2 regions of the Kocuria sp. MNB10 genome follow, and region 1 is predicted to be linked to the other one. Evidence: predicted binding sites of a transcription regulator. Region 1 holds the regulator's gene; the other holds the start of a gene.
The links. The regulator LexA, encoded in region 1, represses DNA repair genes until DNA is damaged. The targets are predictions, from matches to a motif close to TCGAACANNTGTTCGA.
Positions count from the first base shown of each region.

Region 2: the regulator LexA is predicted to act here: its motif matches at 5,499-5,514, upstream of ruvA (Holliday junction branch migration protein RuvA).

Region 1 is NZ_CM133411.1:321,163-329,746, reverse strand. Features, by position in the region: gene dapF (diaminopimelate epimerase) at 1-825, shown strand, start outside; gene ACW9PK_RS01430 (class I SAM-dependent methyltransferase) at 1,033-1,650, opposite strand; gene hflX (GTPase HflX) at 1,737-3,440, shown strand; gene ACW9PK_RS01420 (ATP-dependent DNA helicase) at 3,437-5,491, shown strand; gene lexA (transcriptional repressor LexA) at 5,731-6,504, opposite strand; gene ACW9PK_RS01410 (LysM peptidoglycan-binding domain-containing protein) at 6,785-7,216, shown strand; gene ACW9PK_RS01405 (histidinol-phosphate transaminase) at 7,368-8,471, shown strand.
Region 2 is NZ_CM133411.1:35,884-44,467, forward strand. Features, by position in the region: gene secF (protein translocase subunit SecF) at 1-969, opposite strand, end outside; gene secD (protein translocase subunit SecD) at 966-2,894, opposite strand; gene ACW9PK_RS00160 (preprotein translocase subunit YajC) at 2,990-3,562, opposite strand; gene ruvB (Holliday junction branch migration DNA helicase RuvB) at 3,667-4,767, opposite strand; gene ruvA (Holliday junction branch migration protein RuvA) at 4,770-5,411, opposite strand; gene ACW9PK_RS00175 (crossover junction endodeoxyribonuclease RuvC) at 5,595-6,233, opposite strand; gene ACW9PK_RS00180 (YebC/PmpR family DNA-binding transcriptional regulator) at 6,325-7,086, opposite strand; gene ACW9PK_RS00185 (type 1 glutamine amidotransferase) at 7,173-7,904, opposite strand; gene ACW9PK_RS00190 (Mur ligase family protein) at 7,914-8,584, opposite strand, start outside.

The DNA of each region.
Region 1 (8,584 bases):
ACCCTGGACGTCTCACCGGACACGGTCGCGGCGGTGTGCGACCGACACCTCGGGCTGGGCGGTGACGGCCTGATCCGCGCCGTGCGCACCGAGCACGTGGCCGATGCCGGCGAGCTCGCCGAAGCGCACCCGGACGTCGAGTGGTTCATGGACTACCGCAACGGGGACGGTTCCGTGGCGCAGATGTGCGGTAACGGGGTGCGGGTGTTCGTGGACCACCTCGTGCGCGAGGGGCTCGTGAGCCTCCCGCGCGGTTCTCAACTGCGTATCGGCACGCGCGCGGGGATGCGCACCGTGGCGCGTACGTCCGACGGCTACGCCGTGGACATGGGTCCGTGGAGCTTCGAGGATGGGGATGCCGCGCGCGAGCGCGGTTCGGATTGCCTCGTGAATGCGGAGGGCCTCACGGTCCCCCGCCCGGGGGTGTCGATCAGCATGGGCAATCCCCACACGGTCGTGGCCCTGTCCGAGGGCGAGAAGTTGGACGGGCTGGACCTACACACCGCGCCCGTCGTGGAACCCACCCCTCCCGAGGGGACCAACGTGGAGTTCGTGGTGCCCTTGGACGACGGCGATTCCGAGTTCGGTCGCCTCGAGATGCGCGTCCATGAACGGGGTGTCGGCGAGACGTACTCGTGCGGCACGGGCGCGTGCGCGGCCGCGGCGGCCACCCGGTTCTGGGGCGGTCCCGACTCCCCGGACCGCTGGTTCGTGCGCGTCCCCGGGGGCGTGCTGTCCGTGACGTTCGTGCCCGCCCCGGACGGCACCGAGCATGTTGTCCTCACGGGTCCGGTGCGCGTGGTGGCCACCGCCGAACTTGTCTGAGTCGGTCGCGTTCGTGCCGTGGTGGGCTGAGTCGGGAGGGCCTCGCCGCGCGGCCCTGTTGCATCCATCGTCCGACGACGACGCTGCGCGCCGACTCCCAGCCCGACTCCCCTGATACCGGTTCCCGACCCAACGCCCGGGGGTGTGGCTTCCAACGCCGTACACGCAACCCCGGTTCCCGGCCCGGCATGCGTGCCTCCGCGCGCCTCAGGCGCGCTGGACAGTGATGACGCGGAAGCCCTTGTCGGTTGCGGCCCGGTCCACGCAATACCCCTCACCCAGGGTGGCCGCGAGCCAGCGCTGCAGTGAGTCCCCACCCAGGTTCTTCTGTACCACGAGCCACGCCGTACCACCGGGCGCGAGGCGGGGGAGCCACATCATGAGGATGTCGTGCAGTTCCTGCTTCCCCACGCGGATCGGCGGGTTGGACCAGATGGTGTCGAACGTACGATCCGCGGGTACGTCTTCGGGCCGATGGGTCTCCACGCCCGTGAGACCCAGCTCCCGCGCGTTCGCCGCAGTCAGCCGCAGGCTGCGTTCGTTGATGTCCACCGCGGTGACCGTGGCACTCGGTGCAGCGAGCGCGAGGGCCAGGGTGATCGGCCCCCACCCGCACCCGATGTCGAGCAGGTTCCGCCCGTGCGGATCGGGCACGTTGCGCAGCAGCGCGGCGGTTCCCTTGTCCAGGTCCGAGGGGGAGAAGACCCCCGCTGCCGTCCCCACGTCCACGGTGCGGCCCCGCAGCTCCACGGTGATCCGCCGCGGTTTCTCCGCGACGGACGGGTCGGACACGAAGTAATGCTGGGCGGGATTCTCGGGGGCCATGGCTCCACATGCTAGTGCCCCCGCCCGTCGTGTCAGTGCCCGGCGCTAGACTTGGTCAACCGTCTCCAGCCACAGATCAAGGAAATATGACGCAATCTCACCAGCACCAGAATCCCGCTCCGAAGCAGCCCGGACACTCCGCGGAACTGACCGGACCGGAACTGGAGGACGTCGTCTCGCGTGTCCTGGCCCGTGCGCGCACACGCTCCGAACCCACCCACGTCCACGACGCCGGTCAGGACGTCTTCGACGATGAACGGGGCGTCCACGGCGCCCGCGACCACGCCGCGTCATACGCCGCGGGCGGCGGACACGATCACCTGGGCCGCGCCCGTGAGCTCGCGGACGAGGACCACGTCCACGTCGAATCCGACGGCGATCAGCAGGACCTCGCCGAACGTCACGCGCTGCGCCGTGTCGCCGGACTGTCCACCGAGCTCGAGGACGTCACCGAGGTCGAGTACCGGCAGCTGCGGCTCGAGCGCGTCGTCTTGGCGGGTCTGTTCTCGAGCGGGACCCTGGCCGATGCGGAGAACTCGCTGCGTGAGCTCGCGGCGCTCGCGGAGACCGCCGGTTCCGAGGTCATGGACGGTCTGCTGCAGCGGCGCGTGACCCCGGACCCCGGCACGTACCTCGGCTCGGGCAAGGCCCTGGAACTCAAGGACGTGGTGGCCGCGACCGGTGCGGACACCGTCATCGTGGATGCCGAGCTCGCGCCGTCGCAGCGTCGTGCTCTCGAGGACGTCGTGAAGGTCAAGGTCATCGACCGCACGGGCCTCATCCTGGACATCTTCGCCCAGCACGCCAAGTCCAAGGAGGGCAAGGCGCAGGTGGAGCTGGCGCAGCTCGAATACATGCTCCCGCGTCTGCGTGGTTGGGGTGAGTCGCTGTCCCGGCAGGCCGGTGGCCGTGCGGCCTCGGGTGAGGGCATCGGTAGCCGTGGTCCCGGTGAGACCAAGATCGAACTGGACCGGCGCCGGATCCGCCAGCGCATGGCCAAGTTGCGTCGGGAGATCGCGGCCATGAAGCCGGCGCGTGAGACCAAGCGACTCAACCGCAAGCGTCATTCCGTGCCCTCGGTCGCGATCGCGGGGTACACCAACGCGGGTAAGTCGTCCCTGCTCAACCGGTTGACGGATGCCGGGGTCCTCGTGGAGAACGCGCTGTTCGCCACGCTGGATCCCACGGTGCGCAAGGCCGAGACCCCGGACGGGATCGGCTACACGCTCGCGGACACCGTGGGCTTCGTGCGCTCGCTGCCCACCCAGTTGGTCGAGGCCTTCCGCTCCACCCTGGAAGAGGTCGCGGACGCGGACGTCATCGTGCACGTAGTGGATGCCTCCCACCCGGATCCGGAGGGTCAGCTCAAGGCCGTGCGGGACGTCCTCACGGACGTGGGGGCCAATGACATCCCGGAGATCGTGGCCCTGAACAAGGCCGACATCGCGGATCCCGTGGTGCTGGGTCGTTTGCGCAATCACGAGCACCCGTCGGTGGCCGTGTCGGCGCGCACGGGAGAGGGCATCGAGGAATTGCAGCGGTTGATCTCCTCCGCTATTCCGCGCCCAGACCACAACATGGAACTGCTCGTGCCCTACGTTCACGGCGAGGTGGTCTCCCGGCTGCACGCCCAGGACGCCGAGATCCTGCGCACGGAACACACTCCCGAGGGCACGCGGTTGCGTGTGCGCGTTCGCGAGGAACTCGTGGGCGAACTCGCGCCCTACCGCGTGGCGGAGCCCGGGAGCCCGGCCGCCTCGCCCACCGCGGAGGATCCCGCCGGAGCATGAGCGAATCGTTCGTCGACGAAGCGGGGCACGACCTCTCGGACGTCCGCCCCGAAACGCTGCCCGGCGCGGTGGACACGCTCGAGCTCCTCGACTCCGCCGTGACCGCGCTGGGCGGGCAGCGTCGGGAGGGACAGCGGTTCATGGCGGCCAAGGTCGCCGAGGCCCTCGAGACCGGCCGGCATCTGTTGGTCCAGGCAGGGACCGGTACGGGTAAGTCGCTCGCATACCTCGTCCCGGCCCTGCGCCACGCCCGCACCGCGGACAAGCCCGTGGTCGTGGCCACGGCCACGCTGGCCCTGCAGTCCCAGATCACGGGCCGGGACGTCCCCCGCTTGCTCGACGCGCTCGAGGACGAACTGGACGACCGCCCCGTCGTCGCGCTGCTCAAGGGCCGCTCCAACTACGCGTGCCTGCACAAGGTCGAGGGCGGCTACCCGGACGACGACGGCGCCCTGTTCGACGTCCCCGGTTCGGGACCCGCCGCAGGGGGCGCGGATCGCCCCCTCGGTGGCTTGGCCCAGCAGGTGCTGCGGTTGCGGGAATGGGTCGAGACCACCGAGACCGGGGACCGGGACGACGTCCAGCCGGGTGTCACGGACGCCGCGTGGCGGCAGGTCTCCGTGACCGCCAAGGAGTGCCTGGGGCGCAAGTGCCCCCTCGTGGAGGAGTGCTTCGCCGAGCGCGCCCGGGCCGAGGCCGGCGAGGCGGACGTGGTGATCACCAACCACGCGCTGCTCGCGATCAACGCGTTCGAGGGGCTCGCGGTCCTGCCCGAGCACGACGTCGTGATCGTTGACGAGGCCCATGAGCTGCGGGACCGGGTCACGGGTGCCGTGACCGCGTCGCTGTCCGCCGCCGCGGTACGAGCGGCGGCCACGGCCGTGCGCAAGCACACCGCGGCGTCGAGCGATGCACTCGAGAAGGCCGCGCAGGCCTTCGATCTCGCCTTCGACCCCGACCCGTCCGGACTGTTGCCGCGAGGCTTCACCGAGGAGCAGGTCTACGCGGTCGGTGGCGTTCAGGATGCCGCGCGCACGGGGCTCAGTGACACCAAGGGCGATTCCAAGGGCGAGGACGCGGCACGTCACGCGGCCCGCTCACGGTTGTCCGAGCTGCTGGACACCGCCGAGCGCATGCTGTCGGCGGACACCGCCCATGACGTCCTGTGGATCTCCCGCGTGGGTCGCTGGTCGCCCACCGAGGGATACGTGGGAGCGTTCGAAGGGGAACCGGCGACCCTGAACATCGCGCCGCTCAGCGTCGCGGGGCCCCTGCGGGAGGGGTTGTTCGACGGGCGCACGGTCGTGCTGACCTCGGCGACCCTGGCCGTGGGGTCATCGTTCTCGTCCACGGCCGGGGCTCTCGGCCTGCAGGGCCCGGGGTCCCCCGCGTGGCGGGGCGTGGACGTGGGCAGCCCCTTCGACTACCGCCGCCAAGGCATCCTCTACGTGGCCAAGCACCTCGCGAAACCCGGCCGTGGCGTCTCGGAGGAGCAACTCGAGGAACTGCTCGGGCTGCTCGAGGCCTCGGGCGGCGGCGCGCTCGGTCTGTTCTCGTCCCGCCGGGCCGCGGAGGACGCGGCGGAGGCGCTGCGCGATCGTACAGAGCTGCCCATCCTGTGCCAGGGGGACGCCTCCCTGCCGTCCCTGGTCAAGGAGTTCACCGACGATCCCTCAGCGAGCCTGTTCGGAACCATGAGCCTGTGGCAGGGAGTGGACGTGCCGGGGCAATCGTGCCGACTGGTCGTGATCGACCGGATCCCGTTCCCGCGCCCGGACGATCCCCTGGGCACCGCCCGCACACGCGCGGCCGAACGGGCAGGCGGCAACGGGTTCATGTCGGTCTCGGCCACCCACGCCGCGGTGCGCCTGGCGCAGGGCGCCGGCCGACTGATCCGTGCGAGCGGGGACAAGGGCGTCGTCGCCGTGCTGGACTCGCGGCTCGCCACGGCGCGCTACGGGTCCTTCCTGGCCCGGTCCCTCCCGCCGCTGTGGCCCACCACGGACCGCTCGACCGTTCTCGGGGCGTTAGAGCGATTGGCGCGCTCCTGAGCGTTCGACGTCGCTGTGCTCACGTCCGTGGTGCCGTCTAGGGAGACGCGCGTTGAGTGCCTCCGTGCGCTCCCCGCCGGATCATGCGCGGGTCGGCGTACGGTATTACGGCGCGCGCCGCAGCCCTGTGAGCGCGGGCCCGTGGTCCGGAGCGCGAGCACGGGCGGTTCCGAGGCGGTGCACGCCGCCGGGTCCCGCGTGACGCGACGCGCGGTTCCCGGAACCGTTCGGAGGGCGAGCTACAGGGAGCGGAAGACCGAGACGACCTTTCCCATCACGGTCGCGTGATCACCCAGGATGGGTTCGTAGCGGGTGTTCTGGGGCAGCAGCCACGTGTGGCCGTCGCGCTGGCGGAAGGTCTTGACGGTCGCTTCGTCGTCCAGCAGGGCAGCCACGACGTCCCCGTTCTGCGCGGAGTTCTGTTGGCGCACCACGACCCAGTCGCCGTCGCAGATGGCAGCGTCGATCATGGAGTCCCCGGAGACCTTGAGCATGAACAACTGGCCGTGACCCACGAACTGCCGTGGCAGGGAGTAGACCTCCTCGACCGATTGTTCGGCGGTGATGGGACCACCGGCGGCGATGCGCCCCACGAGCGGTACGGGGACCATGGCGTCGTCGTCGTCCGCGGCGGGCAGGTCGCCCATGGTGTGCACCGCGGGGGACGCGGCGCCCGATGCGCGGGTCGCCAAGGACTCCACGGAACCCGCGGGCTCGTCGGCCGGCCCCAGGTGGCGGTCGAGTTCCTCCGCGCTCAACGGGCGCAGGACCTCCATGGCGCGGGGTCGGCGCGGATCCCGGCGCAGGTAGCCCCACTTCTCGAGCTGGCCGAGCTGATGGGTCACGCTGGACAGGGACGCCAGACCCACGGTGTCACCGATCTCACGCATGGACGGCGGGTAGCCGCGCGTGGTGATGCAGCGCTGCACGGCACCGAGAATCCGTGCTTGTCGAGGGGTGAGCGTGCGCGGGCGTCGGTCGGACGCCTGCTGATTCGGGGAAGAAGTGCTCACGTGCGGGGTCCTTTCACCGTCCACGCTGTGCACACCCTGCGGTGGGCCGCGGAGGCCGCTTATGCGTGTCGGAGACGTGGGGTCAACTAACTCCTGTGTGACCTCGAGCTTAACCCGCGCGCGTCCCCGGGTTCAAATATGTGTTCGAAAAGGTCCTCGACAGCATTCGTACACCCGTGCTAGAACTGTGGGTAGAGATTCGAAAATGTGTTCTAAATACGCTTCGCGTTCGAACACCGCCACCTTCGGGTGGATCCGGTCAGATCACCAGGAGGTAGCCATGACCGCTCTCACCTTGTCGCGATCCGTTCGTTCCGCCACGGCTGCGTCCTCCGCCGCCGTGCGCGCTCGTACGTCGGCCCGTGCCGCGTCCGTCCAGGCCGCCCCGCGCGCCGCTCATTCGCCGCTGCAGCTCACCCGCCGCGGCCGGTTCTTCCTGATCGGACTGCCCTTCGTCACGGGAGCGGCGGCCCTGTTGGTAGTCGCCGCCGTCTTCCTGCTGCCGCCCACGGTCAAGGCATCCACGGAACCGGCGGGGGCGCCCGTGACCCACGGTGTCACGGTGCAGGCGGACCAGACCCTGTGGGAGATCGCCGCCGTCGCGGACCCGCAGCGGGATACCCGAGAGGTCATGAACGACATCGCCGAGCTCAACGGTCTGACGTCCTCCACCCTGCGCACCGGTCAGGTCCTGGAGGTCCCGTCCCGCTGACGGTGACCCGTCGGTGACGTGATCCGTCGGTGCCAAGTGAGCGACTCCTGGTGCGCCGACAAGCTCCGGGCGGTGTCACGACTGGTCCGGGAATCGACACACCGTGAGACGTCGTGTGACCGGATATGCACTGAGTCCATAGACTGGTCTGGTGAATTCTCGTGATGATTCCCTCGAAGCCCTTCCGCTGCGCGACGACCTGCGGGGCCTGTCTCCCTACGGTGCTCCCCAGCTGGAAGTCCGTGTCGCACTGAACACTAACGAGAACACCCATCCGGTTCCCGAGCCCGTGGTTCGGGCCGTCACGCGGCGCGTCACCGATACCGCGGCGTCCCTGAACCGCTACCCGGACCGGGACTTCACCAATCTGCGGACCGCCCTAGCGTCCTATCTGGGTCACGAGCTGACCGAGGACAATCTGTGGGCCGCCAACGGGTCCAACGAGATCCTGCAGCAGATCCTGCAGGCCTTCGGTGGGCCGGAGCGCTCCGTGTTGAGCTTCGTCCCCACGTACTCGATGTACCCGTTGCTCGCCCTCGGGACCGGAACGCGGTTCATCGCGGGGGAGCGCGCCGCGGACTTCTCCCTGTCCGCGGAGTCGGCGGCACGCCAGGTGGGCGAGCACGCCCCAAACATCGTGTTCCTGTGCTCGCCCAACAACCCCACCGGGACCGCGCTCGGACTGGACGTCGTCGAGGCCGTGTACGAGGCGGGGGAGGACCGCAACACCATCGTCGTCGTGGACGAGGCCTACGCCGAGTTCGCGCGCTTCGGAACCCCCTCGGCGCTAACCCTGCTTCCCGGCCGTCCCCGGCTCATCGTCACGCGCACCATGAGCAAGGCGTTCGCGTTAGCGGGTGCACGGCTCGGGTACTTCGCCGCGGACCGCTCCGTCGCGGACGCTATCCGCCTCGTGCGCTTGCCGTATCACCTGTCCTCAGTGACCCAGGCGACCGCACTGGCCGCACTCGAACACCACGAGACACTGCTCGGCACGGTCGAGGACATCAAGCTGCAGCGCGACCGGATCGTGGACGAGCTCAAGCGACTGGGCCTGACCCCCGCCGAATCCGATTCCAACTTCGTGTTCTTCGAGTGCGGCGGGGACGCCCACGCCATGTGGCAGGGTCTGCTCGACCAGGGCGTCCTCGTGCGGGACGTGGGGATCCCCGGCCACCTACGGGTCACCGCCGGGACGGAAGCGGAGACCACCGCGTTCCTCGAGGCCGTGGAGTCCTACCTCGCCCGGTCCTGAGCCGGACCGTCCGGGCCAATATTCTGAGCCGGCCCGGCTCGTCTCGAACCGTGGGACCGGTCGGGCCGCGGCCCCATGGTTCCACCCCAGCCATCTAGACTGGACCCGCCCGC
Region 2 (8,584 bases), 290 kb from region 1:
GGTCTGCTCCCGCACGCCGGGTTCGCGGTCGCGCAACCACGAGTACAGGGGCGCGGCGACGAACAGCGTGGCGAGCGTGCCCACGATGATGCCCACGAACAGGGACAGCGAGAGGTCCTTCAACGTTCCGGCCCCGAGCAGGTAAGCACCGATGAACAGGATGGACCCCACGGGGAGGATGCCCACCACGGACGTGTTGATCGAGCGCACGAGGGTCTGGTTCACGGCCAGGTTGACCTGTTCCCCGAACGTGCGTTTCCTGCGTTCCTCGGGCGCGCTGCCGTCCACGAGCCCCGCGGTGTTCTCACGCACCTTGTCGAAGACCACCACGGAGTCGTAGAGCGAGTAGGACAGCACCGTGAGGAAGCCGATCACCGCGGAGGGGGTGATCTCGAAGCCCACCAGGGAGTAGACACCCGCGGTGATGACGATCGTGAAGAGCATGGCGGCGATCGCGGACACGGACATCTTCCACGTGCGGAAGTACAGCGCCATGAGTGCGAGCGCGAGCACCACGAAGATCACGAGCCCCCACAGGGCCTGCCGGGTCACGCCCTGGCCCCACGTGGGTCCCACGAAGTTGGAGGTCACCTGGTCCTCGCCCACGCCGTAGGCGTCCTGCAGCTTGTTCTTCAGGGTCAGGGTCTGGTCGTCGTCGAGTTGCTGGGTCTGCACCCGCACGGTGCCCGGGGCGATGTTCGTCACGGTGGCTTCGTGGGCACCGGGGGTCTCGGCGACCGCCCGCTCGCCCAGGGAGACGTCCGTGGTGGACACGTCCGAGACCGTGAACTCGGAGCCGCCCGTGAAGTCGATCCCCAGGTTGAACCCGCCCTTGATCACGGGGATCAGCACGGAGATCACCACGAGGGCCAGGCTCACGGCGAGCCACGGTCCCCGCTTCTGGACGAAGGGGTAGGACGTGCGCCCGCTGTGCAGGTCGTTGCCGAAACGCGCGAGTCGGTTGCTCATCGCTGGGTCTCCTCGGAATCGGGACGGGCGGTGGCCGCGGTCGCGCCGGCGGACGCGTTCCCGTCGGGTTCGGCGGCGGACGGCGGCGCTGCGGACGACGGCGCTGGGCTCGCTTGCTGTGCCGCGCGGCGTCGTCGTTCGGCGATCGTGAGACCGTCACCGTCCTCGGGGCTGCGCAGCCGGCCGGCGCCGCGGTAGAGCGGGACGGCGTCGAGCGCTTCGGGGTCCAGACCGGAGTGCCGCGCGCCGTTGCCGAAGTAGCGGGTGCGCGCGAGCAACACCATGACCGGGTGGGTGAACAGGAACACGACCAGCAGGTCTGCGATCGCGGTGAGACCGAGCGTGAACGCGAAGCCGCGCACGTTGCCCACGGCCACGAAGTAGAGCACCACGGCGGCCAACAGGTTCACGGCCTTGGACGCGAGCACCGTCTGGCGGGCACGTTGCCAGCCGTGGTCCACGGCGGCCGGGATCGTGCGCCCGGCGCGGATCTCGTCACGGATGCGTTCGAAGTAGACGATGAACGAGTCCGCGGTCTGACCGATCGCCACCACGAGACCCGCGACGCCGGCCAGGGACAGCCGGTAGTTCGCGCCCCACCCCAGCAGGGTGATGGCCAGGTAGGTCACGACACCGGCCACGACGAGCGAGGCGATGGTCACGAGACCCAGCCAGCGGTACTGGAACAGCGAGTAGATGCACACGAGCGCCAGACCGATCAGCCCCGCGATGATGCCCATCCGCAACTGGTTGCTGCCCAGGGTCGCGGAGATCTGCTGCTCGGAGTCGATCGAGAAGGACACCGGCAGCGCACCGTACTTCAACTGCTCGGACAGGAACTTGGCCTCGTCCTCGGTGAAGTTGCCGGTGATCTGCGCGCGACCGTCCGTGATCACGGCGTTCATGGTCGGGGCGGAGACCACGGAACCGTCCAGCACGATCGCGAACCGGTTGCGTGCACCGTTCTGCCCGCCCTGGCCGAGCCCGTAGAGCCGCTCGGAGAGTTCCTTGAAGGTCTGCGTGCCCTCGTCGTTGAATTGCAGGTTCACGGCGAACCCGCCCGTCGCGTGGCCCTGGGAGTTGGTCGCCTGGGCGTAGGACGCCGTGGCGATGTCCGTGCCGGGGATCTCGACCGGGCCCAGGATGAACTTGGAGTTGCTCTGCGGATCACACGCCACGATCGCCTTGTCCTGCGGCTGGGAGGCCCGCTCCTCCTGGGGCCGCGGCGCGCTGCAGTCGAGCGCCTCGTACCTGGCGAAGAGATCCCGCGTGACCCACTTGGGGTCGGAGGAGTTCTCGGGCTCACCCTCCGGTTGGGGGATCGACTTGGGGTCGGTGCGCTGGTTCTCCGGGGTGGCCGCGCCGGGACCCGAGACGATCACGGGACGGAACGCCATCTGCGCGGAGGTCTGGATCAGCTCACGCGTCTCGGACGAGGGCACACCGGGCATCGACACCACGATGTTGCGCCCGGACTGCGTGGTGATCTCCGCCTCGGAGACACCTGCACCGTCCACGCGTTGGCGGATGATCTCGACCGCCTGGTCGAGCTGCTCCTGGGAGATGTCCTGACCGGAGTTCTCCCCCTGCAGCGTGGGCGAGAGCACCATCTGTGTACCGCCCTCGAGATCCAGCGCCAGCTTGGGCGCCCACCCGGTGCGGTCGGTCGTCACACCGTAGACGAGCACCCCGGCGAGGATCGCGATCACCGCTGCAAGGGCCACCAGCGCCTTGCGCGCCGCCGACGCCCCCGCCCCGGAGCGGGGGCGCCGCTTCGCGGTACCCGTCCCGTTCCGACCGGACGTGCCGTTCGCCGCTGCGGTCCCGTTCCCGGGGGTCCCCTCCGACGTGCTGGAGGCCTTGGTGCGCCGCCAACGGGACCCGCCACGCGATCCCGGGGTCTGCGCCTTCTTCTCTGCTGCCATTGGTGTCCTTCAACGTGTCCTCGACCGGGGCCGCGGCCCGGTCGACACATGAGAAACGGGCCGAGGTCCTCGGCCCGTGTCCCGGTGGGGGGAAATCAGGTAGTGGGGTTATCGCGATCGTCGCGGTCGCGGGCGTCGCGCCAGGTCCGGTGTGAGGCATCCGGGGCCGCCGCGCCCGGTGTGGTGCCGGGCTGGGTGGTGCCGCGCTGGGTAGTGCCCTGCTCGCCGGCGGCCGTGGAACCGTCCACGGGGTCGACCGGGTCCACGCTCTGCGCCGAACCGGCCGCCTCGGGGGTACCGGCCTGCACGGAGTCCGCCTCGACCACGCCGGGGGCGGCGGTGGCCGCGGACTCGGCGGGCAGCTCGTCCACCACGGTGGTCACGGTCTGGGAGTGCACCGTGACGAGCTGGCCCGGGGAGACCTCCAGGACTGCCTTGTTGTTCTCCCGGTCCATGTCCCGCAGGGTGCCGTAGAGACCGAAGCTCGTCATCACGCGCGTACCCGGCTCCATGGTGGCCTGCTTGGCCTTCATCTGGGCCTGGGCCTTCTTCTGTCGGCGCATGGGCAGCCACAGCAGCAGGACCATGACCACGAGCATCACGGGCAGGAACCATGCGGTTCCGGCGCCGCCACCGGCAGCGTCCTGGGTCTGAGCGAGGATGGTCACGAAGGATCCGTTCTGTCGAGGTGCACGTACAGCGCGACCGGGCACGACTGCGCAGGGGTGCGAAGGTCCCGGCCGATCCTCCCCAGCTTAGGGGATGGATCTGGTCACGTGCTGGACGGATCCTCCGAGTCCGGTTCGGTGGCGAGCGCGGTTTTCAGCGCCGGGTCCTTGAACGCAGCGTGCTCCGGGACGTCGAGTCCCAGGTGCTCCCACGCCGCGGCCATGGCGATCCGCCCGCGCGGGGTGCGACCGAGCAGGCCCTCGCGGACCAGGAATGGTTCCGCGACGGTCTCGACCGTCTCGGTCTCCTCCCCCACGGCGATCGCCAGGGTGGACAACCCCACAGGGCCGCCGTTGAACTTGTTCACCAGGGCCGAGAGCACGTTGCGGTCCAGGCGGTCCAGGCCCCGGGCGTCCACCTCGTACATGTCGAGTGCGGATCCGGCAGCCCGCGCGTCGATACGCTCCACGCCGTGCACGAGCGCCCAGTCCCGCACACGCCGCAGCAATCGGTTGGCGATACGAGGGGTGCCGCGCGAGCGCGATGCGACTTCCGTGAAGGCCTCGCTCGTCATGGTGAGGTCGAGCAGCCCGGCCGAACGGCGCAGCACGAGCTCGAGTTCCTCGACGGAGTAGAACTCCAGGTGACCCGTGAAGCCGAACCGGTCGCGCAGTGGTCCGGGCAGCAGCCCCGCGCGGGTCGTGGCACCCACGAGCGTGAACGGGGGCAGGTCCAGCGGGATGGACGTGGCGCCGGCGCCCTTGCCCACCACGATGTCCACGCGGAAGTCCTCCATGGCCATGTACAGCATTTCCTCCGCGGGCCGGGACATCCGGTGGATCTCGTCCAGGAACAGCACCTCCCCGTGGGTCAGGGAGGACAGGATGGCCGCGAGGTCACCCGCGTGCTGGATCGCAGGGCCGGACGAGATCCGCAGGGGGACGTCCAGCTCCTGCGCGATGATCATGGCCAGGGTCGTCTTGCCGAGGCCCGGGGGCCCGGACAGCAGCACGTGGTCCGCGGTGCGCCCGCGCAGCTTGGAGGCCTCGAGCACGAGCGACAGCTGTGCCCGCACCCGTTTCTGCCCCACGAAGTCGTGCAGGGTCCCCGGGCGCAGGGACGCCTCGAGTTGCTGGTCGTCGTAGTCGCCCTCGGCGCCCACGAGACGCTGTTGGCCCACCGATCCGCGTTCCTCCACGGCCATGCTCACCGCCCCCTGGTCCGCGTGTGGGACGTGGCCTTGGCGGTGCCGAGCCACGACAGCACGGCGCGCAGGATCTCGGCCACGTTGGCGGACTCCGCCAGTTCGGGCTGGGTTTCGAGGGCGTCGTCGATCCCGCGGGCGGCGTCCTTCTCGCTCCAGCCCAGACCCGTGAGGGCGTCCACGACCTGCTCACGCCACACCTGCATGCCGGGCTGTGCACTCTGCTGCGGGGCGGGGTCCGGCAGGACGAGCTTGTCCGCGAGTTCCAGGACGATGCGCCGCGCGGACTTCGGTCCGATCCCGGGGACGGCCGTGAAGGCCTTGTCGTCGCCGGCGGCGATCGCGCGCCGGGCGTCGTCGGGCCCGAGGACGGAGACCGCGGCGAGCGCGGTGCGCGGGCCCACCCCGGAGACCCCGAGCATGACGGAGAAGATCTCCTTCTCGTCCGCCTGGGCGAAACCGAACAGCACCGGGGCCTCGTCCTTGCGCGCGATGTACGCGGTGTGCAGGTGCGCGGTGGCACCGACCCGCAACCCGGCGAGCGTGCGGGGGCTCGCGTTGACCTCGATGCCGAAGCCCGAGACCTCCACCACGGCGAGCGTGGCGCCCACGAAGCGCACCTCACCGGTTATCGAGGCGATCACAGTGCCCCTCCCCTCCCACGGCCGCCGGCCGAGAACGTCGGTGTGCCCGAATGCGCCGCGACCTGGGGGCAGGACGTGGTGCGCCGTTCGAACACGTGTACGAATTCCTGCTCGTCACTGTACCAAGCGCCGGGGACACCCGGAACGCGTGCTCCCGCTCGGGAGGCGGGCCGCAACGGGCGCTCAGGACACCCGGCCGCGCCGCCCGCGGGTACCGGTCGCTGCGCCCGGCGCGCGGGAAGCGGCCGTACCGGATGCGCGGGGCGCGGTGGCACCGGGGGCTCGCGACGCGGTCTCGGCGCGCCGCCACGCCTGCTGTGCCGGAGTGAGGCCAGCACCCCGGCGGGTCTGCACCGGGCGCGAACCCGAGTGGGTGGACGTGCGCTCGGCCGCGTTGACACCGGCCATCCCACCGCGCCACCCGTGGCACACGGCCAGGGCCAGCGCGTCGGCGGCGTCCGCGGGCCGCGGCGGGGCGTCCAGGCGCAGGATGCGCACGACCATGCGGTTGACCGATTCCTTGTCCGCGGAGCCGTCCCCGGTGACCGCGGCCTTGACCTCGGACGGGGTGTGCCACGCGACCGGGATGCCCCGCGCCGCGGCCGCCGCGATCACGACGCCCGTGGCCTGGGCCGTGCCCACGACCGTGGGGGCGTTGTTCTGCGCGAACACGCGTTCCACGGCCACGACGTCCGGGCGGAAGCGGTCCATGAGTTCCTCGGCGGCCCGCATGATCGACAGCACGCGGTGCTCGAGAGCCTCGTGCGCGCGCGTCCCGCTCACCTGGACGTGCACGAACGTGCCGGTTCGCTGCGCGGACATGTCCACCACGGCGAAACCGCACCGGGTGAGACCGGGGTCCACCGCGAGCACGCGCTGTTGGGACTGCCGGGCCACCGCGGGACTCACGGAATTACTCGTCGTCCTCGAGCTCGGCCATGACCTCGGCCGGGATGTTGGCGTTCGAGTAGACATTCTGCACGTCGTCGAGCTCCTCGACCGCGTCAGCGAGCTTGAGGAACTTGCGCGCACCCTCGGCGTCCAGGTCCACCTTCATGGTGGGGCGGAACTGGGGGTCGTCGTTGTTGTACTCGAGACCGGCCTCGTCCAGGGCGGTGCGGATCGCGGGCAGATCGGTCGCCTCGCTGACCACCTCGAAGTCGTCGGACTCGTCGAGCACCTCCTCGGCGCCGGCGTCGAGCACGGCCATCAGGACGTCGTCCTCGGTGAGACCGTCCGTCTTGGCGACCTCCACCACGCCCTTGCGCTCGAACAGGTACGCCACGGAACCGGAGTCCGCCATGGTGCCGCCGTGGCGGGTCACGGCCACGCGCACCTCGGAGGCCGCGCGGTTCTTGTTGTCCGTGAGGCACTCGATGTACAGCGCGGTACCCTGCGGGCCGCGGGCCTCGTAGAGGATCTCGGTGTAGTCGATCGTCTCGCCCGTGAGCCCGGCGCCGCGCTTGATCGCGCGGTCGATGTTGTCGTTGGGCACCGAGTTCTTCTTGGCCTTGGAGACCGCGAGTTCGAGCGCGGGGTTACCCGAGGTGTCCGCGCCGCCCATGCGGGCCGCGACCTCGATCCCCTTGATGTACTTGGCGAACGCCTTGGCGCGCTTGGCGTCGATCGCCGCCTTCTTGTGCTTGGTCGTGGCCCACTTGGAGTGACCTGACATGAATGACCTCCTCGAAAGAATGCGTCCGGCCCCTGCGGACCGGACACGGATCGACCTCCATGATAACGAGCGCGGGGCGGGGCCCGTCAGCGCGGGCGCGACGCGGCGACGTCGCGGGCGCGCTGTGCGAGCGTGTCGTCGAGTTCGCCCTCGGGCAGGGTCTCGCCACGCAGCTCGAGTGCCGCCGAGAGCAGGAAGTCCGCGACGCGCGGGTTCTTGGGCAGCAGCGACCCGTGCAGGTAACTGCCCAGCACGTTGTGGGTACGCGCGCCCTCCGTGGCGTCCTGCCCGTTGTTGCCGGCCCCCGAGACGACACTCGCGAGGGGTTGTTGCCCCGCGCCCAGGTGGGTGAGCCCCGAGTGGTTCTCGTAGCCGACGATCGTGCCCAGGTCCGCGGACTCGGTCACGATGTTGCCGATCAGCCGTTCCGGACCGGCCACCGTCTCGAGGTCGAAGATCCCGATCCCGGACAGTGTCTCCCCGGCTCCCGTGCGGAAACTGTGCCCGAAGAGCTGGTAGAGCCCGCAGATCGCGAGCATGGGCACGCCTCGGGCCACGGCCTCGTGCAGTCGCGGTGCCACCACGGCGAGGTCGTCGGCCACGCGGAACTGTCCCGAGTCCTGTCCTCCGCCGCCCACGAAGAGGTCGGCGTTCTCGGGCCACGGGTCGCCGGGGTTGTAGTCCACGATCTCGGTCTCGAGGCCGTGGCGTTCGGCGCGGCGCTTGAGCGTGAGTGTGTTGCCCCAGTCGCCGTAGATGTTCATGTCCCGGGGGTAGAGCTGCACGATGCGCAGCGCCCCGGCGGTGTCGTGTGCCACGGTGTCCTCCTAGATGGCCGCCACGTGCGTCATGTCGCCCAGGATCCTGCGCAGGGAGAGCATGGCCGTGTACGTGCAGAAGATTCTCATGGGGCGCTCCCCCGAGTCCGCGATGAACCGGCGTAACGCGTCCTCGAGGTCCGGTTCCACCGCGGCCACGCGCACGAGGTCGTAGTCCAGGCGCAGCGCCATGTCCCACGCGCGCACGCCCGAGACCATGTCCACGCCGCCGTCGCGCAGCGCGTCGAAGTCCACGTCCCACAGCCACGAGACGTCCCGGCCGTCCGCGTACTGGTCGTTGATCGCGATCATCGTGGCGTAGTCCTGCGCGGAGGCCGAGGCCAGGGAGAGCCGGAAGCCCGCGGGGTTCTTCACGAGCAGCAACTGCAGGGGCTTGTCCTGGACCGTGATGGTCTCCCCGCGACCGAACGCCGGGGTGACCTTCCCCAGTTCGGCCACGAGGGAGGGGACGTCCGCCGCGTCGCCGAGCACCTGCAGGCTCGTGGCGAGGGCGGCCGCGGCGTTGTACTGGTTGTAGACGCCGTACAGGTCCACCGTGGCGTCGTGCTTGCGCCCGCGCACGTCGAGTTCCACGCTGCGCGCGTTCACGGCCTCGAGCACGACGTCGGCGTCGGGCCGACGCGCGGACGGCACGTCCGAGTCCTGGGCGCCGGGGTCCA